2 linked regions of the Victivallis lenta genome follow. The main gene of each other region encodes a partner of the protein of the gene in region 2 in a complex. Links are inferred from orthologs where the notes say so. Each region holds a gene or a part of one and is shown on either strand. Other genes may lie near its edges.

Region 1 (2,972 bases), on a different replicon or contig from region 2:
CGGCGGTCACATAGACCGGCACCTTGACGTCGATCTCCTTCGCCGCATCCATCTGCTCGCGCAGCAGGTTGAACTTCAGATGCGGATGCATCGCCCCGACTTTGGTCGGATGGTAACTCCAGCCGTGATGACAGGCGGAAAAGCAGGTGATCGAATCGACGTGCGCCTTCTTCAGCCGCTCCTGCCACTCTTTGCGGTCGAATTTCTCTCCGATGCCGGGGATATCCGGCGAAGTGTGAAAGTCAAGATGAACCTGACGGAATCTCAAGTGATGCATACAACCTCCCTCGTCGACCTGTTTTATCGTTCAAAATCCCTTGATTGCCATGACGAATTCCGGGAACGACCCGACTTCGAACTCAAACTTTTCCTCGCGCGGCTCTCCGAACCCGTAACGGGCGAGCGCGCGGTGGCAGCCGGCCCGTCGCGCGGCTTCGAGATCCGTATAGTGATCGCCGAACATCCAGCACTGTTCAGGCGGCACATTGTGCTTCCGCATCAGAGCGAACAATGCGTCCGGCTCCGGCTTGAGCGGGAAATCCGAGTCGCCGCCGATGATGTCGGCGAAACATCCGCCGACGCCGAGGCAGTCCAGAATCCTCCGGCTCGCATCGGTCGGTTTGTTCGACAGAACAGCGAGCTGGATTCCCGCTTCGCGCAGCTCCGCGAGTCCCCGCGAAACGCCCGGATAGAGCGCGGTCGTCTCGACCAGATGCCCGGCATAATAACGCTTCATGCGCCGCAGGGCTTCCTCGAAATCGACGTCGGAATCCGCAATCGCGCGGCGCACCAGGTTCGCCACGCCGTTGCCGACGAAACGGACGATCCTCTCGGTGGCAAGCGGCTCAAGCCCCATCGAACCGCGCATATGGTTCACTGCTCCGGCCAGATCGTGCCGGGAGTCGATCAGCGTCCCGTCCAGATCGAATACAATCAATTTCACCATTGTTCCGTATGACTCCTATCCCAGAAACGGAATCTGCGTGATCTGCGGCAGCCGTGCGAACGAATCGATGTCGAATGCCGAAAATTCACGCTTCTTCCAGTAATGATATCCCAGGCCGCCGATCATGGCGGCATTGTCCGTGCAGTATTTGCGGGCCGCGAGGCGAAGCCGGACGCCCGGCGGCGTCAGCCGCTCGAACCTCTCCCGCAGAACGCTGTTGCAGGCGACGCCGCCGGCGACCACGATGGTTTTCGCGCCGGTCTCCTTCGCGGCGGCCAGCGTCTTGCGGGTCAGCACGTCGACGACGGCCTCCTGATAGGAGGCGACGGTATCCCTGAGCAGCGCCTCCGGCAGTCTGCCGCTTTCGTCCGCATGATGCTTCACATGGTAGAGCAGCGCAGTCTTGATGCCGCTGAAACTGAAATTATACCGGTTTTCCGGCGCGAGCGGTTTCCCGGCCGCGCCGGTCAGCGGGCGCGGGAATTCGAACCGGTGCGGATCTCCGCCCTCGGCCGTCCGCTGCATGACCGGGCCGCCCGGATAGCCGAGATTGAGCAGCTTCGCGCCCTTGTCGAGCGCCTCGCCCGCCGCGTCGTCGATCGTGCCGCCGAGCGCGGTCGCCTTTCCGTCCCGCCCGATGAGGACGAGCGAGGTATGTCCGCCCGAAACGACGAGCGCGAGCAGCGGGTAGCTTGCCCCGTCCTCGAGCGCGCGATTCGCCTCATCGAGGAACGCGCCGTAGATATGCCCGATGAAATGATTGACTCCGACATACGGAATCCGGTTTCCCATCGCGAGTCCCTTTGCAAACGACAGCCCGACCAGCAGCGCCGGGATCAGGCCCGGCCCCTGCGTGACCGCGATCGCGTCGATCTCCGCCAGCGTGACGCCGGCCTCGCGCAACGCGCCGTCGAGCACCGGCGTGAGTGCGGTCAGATGCTCGCGCGCCGCAAGCTCCGGCACCACGCCGCCGTGCGCCGCATGTTTCGCAATCTGCGACGCGACGCTGCTCGATAAAACTTCATATCCGTCTTTCACAACGGCAGCCGCGGTTTCGTCGCAGCTGGTTTCGATTCCCAGAATCAGAGCCATTTTGAAAAAAATCCTTGCACAACTTGATATTTGAGAAATATACTATATCTTTGATGCAAACACAAATACCGTATGAAAAAAACCGTCGAAATAACCCGGGAGCTGCTGTTCGGCAGACGGCGCCTTCCATCCAATCTGCGGGCCGGCTTCACACTGGCTCTGGCTTTCGCCGTCTGGCTGCGGCCGCCGCTCGGGGCGCTGGCGGGCTGCGCGGTGTTCTTCCTGCTGTCCGGCGCGGCGCTGCTCCGCGCGCTCGCGGCACCGGCCCGTTACTGGATTGCTTCGGCGCTTCTCGCGCCTGTCGCCTCCGGAGCGGTTTTTTTCCTCTTTCCCCGGCGCGACCGGCTCGGCGTGATCGGCATCGGGCTCTGGATCATCGTGCTCGGACTCGCGCACCTGCCGGAACTCCGGCGCGGCGCCGGGAGAACGGCGGAAACCGTGACCGCCTTCTTCGAGACGCTGCTGCCGTTTCTGCTCGGCTGCACCTTCATCTGGTGCGTATACGGTTCGTTCGATTTATCAGCGCCGTTTTATGCGCTGACGCTCGGTATTCTCGCGCTGCAGCGTTTTCGATGAGCGTCACCGGTTGCATTCCGGAAAAAACGAGATATGGTATCGATATCATGATCTCGAACAGAAGGAGGCCGGAATCGATGGCATGTTTTGAATACGGTGACGAAGCGCTTGCACATCTGTCGAAACGCGACAGGAAATTCGCGGCGCTGATCGAACGGATGGGGCGGCTCGAGCGGGAGCTCACGCCGGATCTGTTCGCCGCCCTGGCCGGCGGCATCATCGCGCAGCAGATCTCCGGCAAGGCGGCGGTCACGGTCGAAAACCGGCTGCTCGACAAGGTGAAGCGCATCACGCCGGAATCGGTCGCGGCGCTGTCCCCGGAGGAGATTCAATCCTGCGGCATGTCGATGAAGAAAGC
Region 2 (7,984 bases):
AGCTCCGCGAAATAGTTGAAAAGCGGCTCGTAGCGCCGCCCGGCCAGGTCGGCGCCTTTGCCGCGCCAGACGATCTCCGGCGTCTCCCTGTAATACGCGCCGAGACGGTTTTCGGCCAGATAGAAAAACTCGTCGCCGTCCTTGACCTTCACATAATCGACCTCCGGACCGACCGCGAGCGCAAGGTTCGACGGCAGCGTCCACGGCGTCGTGGTCCACGCGAGGATGTAGCTGTTCTCCTCATCGCGCAGCTTGAAGCGGATCGTGATCGCCGGGTCGACGACCTCCTTGTACCCCTGATTCGTCTCGAAGTTCGACAGCGGCGTCGCGCAGCGCGGACAGTACGGCAGGATCTTGTAGCCTTCATACACCAGCCCCTTGTCCCACAAAGCCTTGAACACCCACCAGACCGACTCCATGAAATTGCGGTCCATGGTGCGGTAGCCGCGGCGGAAATCGACCCAGCGGCCCATGCGGGTCACGACCGTCTCCCACTCCGACGTGTAGCGCAGCACGATCGAACGGCACGCCTCGTTGAATTTGTCGACGCCGTACGCCTCGATGTCGCGCTTGCTCTGCAGCTTCAACACCTTTTCCATCTCGTTCTCGACCGGCAGCCCGTGGCAGTCCCAGCCGAACGAACGCTCGACGTAGTTGCCGCGCATGGTCTGGTAGCGCGGAACCACGTCCTTGATCGTGCCGGCCAGCAGATGTCCGTAATGCGGCAGGCCGGTCGCAAACGGCGGACCGTCGTAAAAGACGTATTCGGGGCCGCCCTTGCGCTGCTTCAGCGATTTCTCGAAGATGCCGGACTCCTTCCAGAACTCGAGTACCTCGCATTCCAGCGCCGGAAAATTGACCTGATTTGAGATGTTTTTGAACGCCATTGGTTTCACCCGTCTATTTTATATGATTCAAAACAATTTTTAATATGCGCCGGCGACGGCTTCGCGGAGCACCAGCTGCCGATCACCAGCGCGAGAAACGAAAGCGGCAGCGAATACACGAGGGTATCCACATACGGCCACGGAAATTCCGAAACAAGCTCATTCCTGCCGAACAGCGCCCGGCAGATTCCGAGCGCCGCCGACTCCTTGCTGTGCAGGAACACCAGCCCGAAGAGACTCACGCCGACGCCGACCGAAATCGACAGCCAGACGCCGAACCGGGTCGCTCCCCGCCAGTAGATCGCGGCGCAGTAGGAGGGCAGAAAAGCCGCCGCGCAGACGCCGAAGAAGATCGCAGTGCCGCGCGCAATGATTCCGGGCGGCAGAATGATCCCGAGGACCACACTGACCGCGATCCCGAATATCACCCCCAATCGGGTGATGAGCACGCTGTCGCGCTTCACACTTGAAAGGTTGCGGAACAAATCGTGTCCGATCGCCGAACCGGTCACGTGGAACAGCGAACTCAGCGTCGACATCGCCGCCGACAGCAGCGTCAGCGAAAAAATGTAGAGGATCACCGGCGGCAGCGCCTGACGGATGAAAAGCGGAATAATGAGATCCGGATTCCCCCCGGCCGCCTCGATCGCGAGCTTGCCGGAGATGCCTTCCGCAATCCCCTTGTCGGCATGGTAGAAAAACACGTTCGACAGCGCGCCGACCATGTAGGCCGCACCCGCCGTGCAGAGAATGAAAACCGAACCGATCACGACCGCCCGATTCAGCTCGCGCGTACTCTTGACCGTCATGAAGCGGACCGCGAGCTGCGGCTGCGCCAGGGCGCCGATGCCGACGCCGAGCATGAGGCTCGAAACCAGCGTCCACCACCAGACCGAATTGAATTTCGGCATGGCGGTCCATCCCTGGTGGCCGAGCGCCGCCTCCTTCGGCAAACGCTCCGCGACCAGCGGCGCCATATCGGTCAGAGCCTGGTGCGCGCTTGCGACGCCGCCGAGCTTCCAGTAGCACATGACCAGCAGCGAAAGCATGCCGGCGATCATGACCGTCCCCATCATCGCATCGACGTACATGACTCCTTTGAGCCCGCCGAAAACGACATAGACCGCGACCACGAGCGCGAAAACCGCCAGCGCCCAGCCGTAGTCGATCATCATGACCTCCTGAAGGAACCGCGCGCCGCCGATCAGCACCACGCTCGAATAGAGCGGCATGAACAGAAAGATGATCGCGGCGAGAAACACCTTCAGATAATTCGACTCGAAGCGGTTGCCCATGAATTCCGGGAAAGTGTGCGCATCGAGCGCGAGGCCGATCCGGCGCGTGCGCGGCCCGAAGAAGATGAAAGCGACCACGATGCCGATCGCGATGTTCATGAATACGAGCCACATGAGCCCCATGCCGAACTGCCCCGCGATGCCGCCGAAGCCGACCAGCGCCGACGTGCTGATGAAAGCCGCGCCGTAACTCATCGCCATGACGAACGGATTGACCGAACGCCCGGCCAGCAGATAGTCCTTGTTCGAAGCGGTCCGGCGGAAACCGCGGTAGCCGAGACAGCCGATGATGCCGAGATACACGGCGATAAGGGTGCCGAGCACCCAGGTATTCATGCCGCTGCCGGAGTCGGCGGCGGCCAGCAGCAGCGGCGGCGTCATTGCCGCCCCTCCGCTTTCATGCGGCGCCGGGCCCGGCTGCGGCGCCGGCAGCGCATCTGCGCCTCTTCCTTCCTCGGGTCGGAACCGCGGTTCCAGTTCACCGTTCCGTAAACCACGCCGAAAAGCGTGATTCCGACGCACCCCGCCAGAGCGGCGACAATCTGAAAATCCCCTAATCCGAACATATCCGTTCCACCGAAGAATTTATATTAGAAAGAACAAGCGGACGAGTTTTCGCACTCGCCCGCTCTCATATCGACAATACGGCTCCGGGAGCCGGGAATTACGCCTTGTCGAAGTTGCCGGTGCGGATGCAGCGCACGCACATCTTGACGGTCTTGACCGTTCCGCCGGCATTGATTTTGACGTTCTGGAGGTTCGCTTCGAAGGTACGCTTCACGTTCTTGACCACGTGCATACCGATGCCGCCGGCTTTCTTGGCCAGACCCTTGCGGGTAATGCAGCCGCCGTTGGCCTTGGTCTTCCCGCACATTTCGCAGACTTTGCTCATTTTGTTCCTCATTTCCCCGGCGCATCCGAACAACGGCCGGCCGGCTTCTATCGTTAAACCAAACTTATTTCAATAAAAATGGTGGGTTGACCGGGACTCGAACCCGGGACCACCGCCTTAAAAGGGCGATGCTCTACCGACTGAGCTATCAACCCACCGGAAAATAACCGATGGCAACAGCTTCTTAAGATACCGCGTCTTTCTGTTTTTTCAAATGTTTTTTCGGATTTTTTCCAAAAAATTTGCCCGTGCCGCACTCCGGCTGAACTTTTCCGCTGCTCCGGCTTGATTTCCGCCGGAACCGGTGTATAGTGAATACCAGAAGGCAGGTCATACTCGGAATAGTATCAGCATCGGGCTCTCTTTTGAGCTTATTGTACACGGTAAACACGAGTGAATACAACCTGCCTTCTTTTTCATCGTCTTTCCGGATCTCCCGCTTGCGCCGGCCATCCATTCCGCCCTTGATTTTCCCGGAAAACCGTATATAGTGAATACCAGAAGGCGGGTCATACTCGGAATAGTATCAGCATCGGGCTCTCTTTTGAGCTTATCGCACACTGCAAATCGAGTGAATACAACCCGCCTTCTTTTTATTCCGGAGATTTCGAAACGGCATTCCCGACGGCGGCGCTTCCGGCAACAGCCGCAGGGGAGCCCGCGCCGGAGCAGCCGTTCACTTCACGCCGGAGATCTCGCTCACGTACAGCACGGACTCCTGATCCGGCGTACGGCCGCTGTACAGCCTGCCGCGGAAAACGCCGGATTCTCCGGGCTGAATGCCGCTTTTGCCGATCCAGGCGGACGGAACGACGGCAACCAGCCGAACCGGACTTCCGCCCTTCTCCGGGTCGAGACGGAACGCCAGCGTGTCGCTCATCACCACCTCGAACTCATCCGGCGCCGTCGCGGGAGAGCCGTACACGGCGGAGATTTCGACCTCCTTGCCGTCGAAGTTCCCGGCAAGCTGTTCGAACCCCACCCGCGAAACCCGGTCCGGCATGAACGGCGAAGTGACCACCAGCCCGATCCAGACCACGCCGCCGGCCAGCAGCGCCGAGAGCGCGCCGACCTTCAGCCAGGCGAAGAAGCCCATCTGATGCGGCGCTTTCTTCTCCAGCATGCCGAGCGCCACGATGTTCGCGGTGCTGCCGATCATCGTGATATTGCCGCCGATGCAGGCGCCGAAAAGCAGCGCCCACCAGAGCGGGAACGCCTTGACCGAAACCGAAAGCTGCTCGATGACCGGGCAGAACGCCGCAACGAAAATCACATTGTCCACAAACGCCGAGCCGATCGCGCTGGTCGCGAGGATGAACGGAATCAGCAGCATCGGGCTGCCGCCGCAGACGCTCGTGAAGTAATCGGCCATGACCCGGTCGACATGCGTATGTTCGAGCGTCCCGGCAATCGCAAAGAGCAGCATGAAAAAGAGCAGCGTCCACCAGTCCACTTCGCGTTCGACGTAATGCCGCGCGCGGTCCGGCCGCAAAATCATGACCAGCCCGGCGCAGACCAGCGGAGCCACCAGCAGCACGCTGTTCCGCCCGAGTCCGAGCAGCGTTTCGAGCTGATGGTGCGATGCGATCGCCAGAATCGTGAAAATCAGCAGCGCGAGTCCGCGCCTGTACGGAACGTCCACCACCGGAGCCAGAGAAAGGTTCCGGCTCAGCCGCTCCTGCAAATTGACGTCGAACTGCCGCAGCTCCTTCCGGTAGAAATAGAGCAGAAACAGCACCGTCACCCCCAGCGCGACGAGCATGAGCGGGAACGACCAGAGCATGAAGTCCCCGAAGGTCAGCCCGCCCTTCGTGCCGATATAAATTCCGACCGGATTGCCCATCATGGTCCCGGCCGAGCCGACGTTCGTGGCCAGCACCGCAATCAGGATATACGGCGTAGGATTCAGCTTCAGCCGGTCGCAGACCTGAAAAATCAGCGTGGAAATGAAGATGATCGACGTCACCTCGTCCACCGCGCACGCCAGCAGCGCCGAGGCGACCGCGGTCACCGCAATGAATTTCCTGCCGGAAATATTCGGCATCGAAACGATCAGCTGCACGACCCAGGTGAAAAAGCCGAGGTCGCGCAGCGCGCCGACCACGATCATCATGCCGACCAGGAACAGGATGACCTCAAGCGCCGAGGACTGCACGAACTGGGCGATCGAAAGCGAATTCGTACAGATCAGCACCGCAAGCCCGAGAAAGGCGATCGCCAGGCGGAAGCCCCAGAAGAAAAGCGTGCCCATGATGATCGCGAGAAACACGCCGACCGCCGTCGCCTGATGCGCCTCCAATACCGTCGCGCCGCCGGCGGCTCCCACGCCGATGCTCACCAGAAGAAGTATGGCGAAACGGCTCATCATCGTTTTCGGCGACAGGGCGGCGGAACTCTCTTCTCCATGCATGGGGACCATCCTTTCCGTATTCATTGGCGGGAAAACTCCGGTTCAACGGTAATATAACCGCAATTCGTCCAAACGCAAATCTCCGCGCCGCTTCTCACTCCGGGAGATAACCGTGCACTTCCAGCAGCGTGCCGACGAAGGCGAAGAGGTTCACGAAAGCGTGCATCAGCATCGAGGCGGCCAGATTGCGCCGCCAGAGATAGACGAGCTGGAAGGCGACCCCCATCAGGAACAGGCTCGGCGCTCCGAGCAGAAACAGGTGCGCGGCGGAGAAAAGGGCGGCGCCTCCCGCAACCGCCGCCCAGGCGCCGAGCGGCCGGAGCAGCCCGAAGAGCAGCCGGCGGAAAAAGATCTCCTCGCAGACCGGAACCACGATGATGACGCAGACCCCCATCCCGACGAGCACCGGCAAAGAGGCGTCCGCCACGGCGACCAGCAGATCCTGCTTTTCCTGAAAATCGATGTCGAGCGATTCGAGCAGCATCTGCCAGAGAGCGGCGGCAACGGAACTGACCGGCAGAAGCGCCGCAAGCCCGATCAGCGCAGCACGGAAATCCCGCCATTTCGGCGGGCGGAGTCCGAGCTTGCCGCAAAGCCGCCCGGGCGGCGGCCAGACGCCGGCGATCAGCAGCAGCGCCGGCAATTCCACACACTGTCCGGCCATGGTCAGCATCATGACGGCCGGCTGCCCGAGCTTCAGGACGCCCCCGATCACGGCGCCGACGGTGGCGCCGAGCATCGCCGCTCCGAAGCTGCCGAACAGGGCGAACAGCAGCAGCGGCCAGGGAAGTTCCGACCGCCAGGGAATTCTCGTGAAACGGCGTCCGATACCGGTCAAACTCAGCTCTCCTGTTTCAGGATGATTTCCCGCTCCGTATCCGAAAGATGGCGGATTTCGATCCGCAGCGCGGAGTCGGGCAGAATATCCGCGATCCGTTCCGGCCACTCCACGAGCGCCGTCGATTCGGGATCGTCGAGAAACTCGTCCACGCCGAACGCCAGCGCCGACGCGGAGTTTTCGATCCGGTAAAGGTCGAGGTGGTAGAGCATCCCCCGCCGCCCCGGCAGCGGATACTCCTGCACAATCGTGTAGGTCGGGCTCGACACCGGCTCGGTGATGCCCAGCCCGCGCGCGAAGCCGCGCGAAAAGACCGTTTTGCCCGCTCCGAGATCGCCGTCGAGCGCCAGCACGCTGCCGGGCGGGAGCTCCCGCGCCAGCGCCGCGGCGAACGCTTCGGTCTCCTGTTCGGAGCGGCTGATGATTTTCCGTTCAATGTTCATAACCGCACTTTCCATTCCGTAACAACGACCGGCCGGAACAGTCGCAGACATCGGGCTCGCCCGGCTCCGCGACCCCGATCCGGGTCAATTTTGTCAGCTTCCACACCTGCTTCAGCTCCTCCTCGCGGCCGGGCGGAACGGTGAACAGCAGCTCATAATCCTCCCCGTCGGACAAAGCCGACTCCCGCTCCGCACCGGCGCGGAGCGGAACCGCAGCCGGGTCGATGCACAGCCGCAGCCGGGACGCTTTCGCCAGACGCTCCGCATCGAGCAGCAGCCCGTCCGAAATATCCAGCATCGCCGACGCGAAGCCGTTCTCCGCCAGGAACCGCCCCTCCGCGAGACGCGGCTCGAAATCGAGATGGTGACCGCTGGCGAGCGAATTGCCGATCTCTCCGGTCACATACAGCAGGTCGCCCGGCTTCGCTCCGCTGCGCAGCGTGAACGCCGCGGCATCGGCCTCGCCGAGAATCGTCAGCGACGCGACCTCCCCCTCCGCCGGCAGCGACGCGAGGTCCCCGCCGATGACCGACACGCCGAAGCGCTTTCCGGCCTCCGCCGCGCCGCGGCAGAAGGCGAGCACCCACTCCGGGCTGCGGCCGCCCGCCGCCACGCAGAGCAGCGCCCACTTCGGCACGCCGCCCATCGCGGCGATGTCGGAGAGATTCCGGCACATGAGCTTCCGCCCGGCCGCCTCCGGTGAGGTCGTCTCCCGGTAATAGTGAACGCCGCCGACCAGCTGATCGGCGGCGGCGAGCAGAATGCGCCTGCCGCCGCACGCCACGGCCGCGCAGTCGTCCCCCGGACCGGCCACGACATCTTCGGCCTGCGGCAGGGACGGCAGGAGCTGTTTCAGGATGTTCAATTCGTCGAGCATGGAATTCAATATACCCCTTCAAAAAAGAGAAGTCAACTTGAAAAGGGCTCCTTTCCCGGGTATATTAATCAAACGGAGAAAATTTGCTTGATCCACCAGAAAGTCGGGGTTGCCATGTGCGGAATTGCCGGAATCATCAATCACCACGCCGATCCGGCAGCAGGTGAAATCATCGCCGCAATGAACGAGTGCCAGATCCACCGGGGCCCGGACGGAGCGGGAACTTATCTCGACAACGATGTGGCCCTCGGTCACCGCCGCCTTTCGATCATCGACCTCGAAAAAGGCGGCCAGCCGATCTCGAACGAGGACGGCAGCGTCATCGCCGTCTTCAACGGCGAA

The links. Proteins that work in one complex are often made in the same cells at the same time.
Region 1: the proteins of tsaE (region 2) and tsaD are in contact, whole or in part, in a crystal structure (PDB 6N9A), measured with the Thermotoga maritima proteins. The link is inferred for Victivallis lenta from one-to-one orthologs. Residues at the interface, in WP_004082108.1 of Thermotoga maritima: Leu37, Gly38, Lys46, Lys57, Val59, Lys60, Ser61, Thr63, Phe64, Thr65, Leu66, Met67, Val69, Pro71, Tyr82, Arg83, Leu84, Asp86, Asp88, Phe89, Asp93, Ile128, Asp130, Glu131, Arg134; in WP_004082750.1 of Thermotoga maritima: Cys10, Asp11, Arg49, His50, Leu82, Gly84, Gly135, Gly136, Glu154, Thr155, Leu156, Asp157, Asp158, Ser159, Glu162, Asp165, Lys166, Arg169, Leu170, Tyr175, Lys213, Thr214, Leu217, Tyr218, Gln221, Arg222, Asn324.

What each region holds. Positions count from the first base shown.
Region 1 is NZ_VUNS01000019.1:99,028-101,999, forward strand. It holds tsaD (tRNA (adenosine(37)-N6)-threonylcarbamoyltransferase complex transferase subunit TsaD), read right to left. Parts: upstream 2,039-2,972; coding sequence 962-2,038; downstream 1-961. Other genes in the region: FYJ85_RS15815 (alpha-amylase family protein), read right to left, coding at 1-277; FYJ85_RS15820 (HAD family hydrolase), read right to left, coding at 308-946; FYJ85_RS15830 (hypothetical protein), read left to right, coding at 2,111-2,614; FYJ85_RS15835 (DNA-3-methyladenine glycosylase family protein), read left to right, coding at 2,692-2,972.
Region 2 is NZ_VUNS01000001.1:364,514-372,497, forward strand. The notes cover bases 5,046-7,984. They hold tsaE (tRNA (adenosine(37)-N6)-threonylcarbamoyltransferase complex ATPase subunit type 1 TsaE), read right to left. Parts: upstream 6,766-7,984; coding sequence 6,325-6,765; downstream 5,046-6,324. Other genes in these bases: FYJ85_RS01485 (ArsB/NhaD family transporter), read right to left, coding at 5,046-5,508; FYJ85_RS01490 (CPBP family intramembrane glutamic endopeptidase), read right to left, coding at 5,579-6,322; thiL (thiamine-phosphate kinase), read right to left, coding at 6,755-7,642; asnB (asparagine synthase (glutamine-hydrolyzing)), read left to right, coding at 7,730-7,984. In the rest of the region: ileS (isoleucine--tRNA ligase), read right to left, coding at 1-887; FYJ85_RS01465 (sodium:solute symporter family protein), read right to left, coding at 893-2,563; FYJ85_RS01470 (symporter small accessory protein), read right to left, coding at 2,560-2,748; FYJ85_RS01475 (large ribosomal subunit protein bL28), read right to left, coding at 2,847-3,074; more of FYJ85_RS01485, read right to left, coding at 3,751-5,045. UniProt on the Escherichia coli protein: Required for the formation of a threonylcarbamoyl group on adenosine at position 37 (t(6)A37) in tRNAs that read codons beginning with adenine.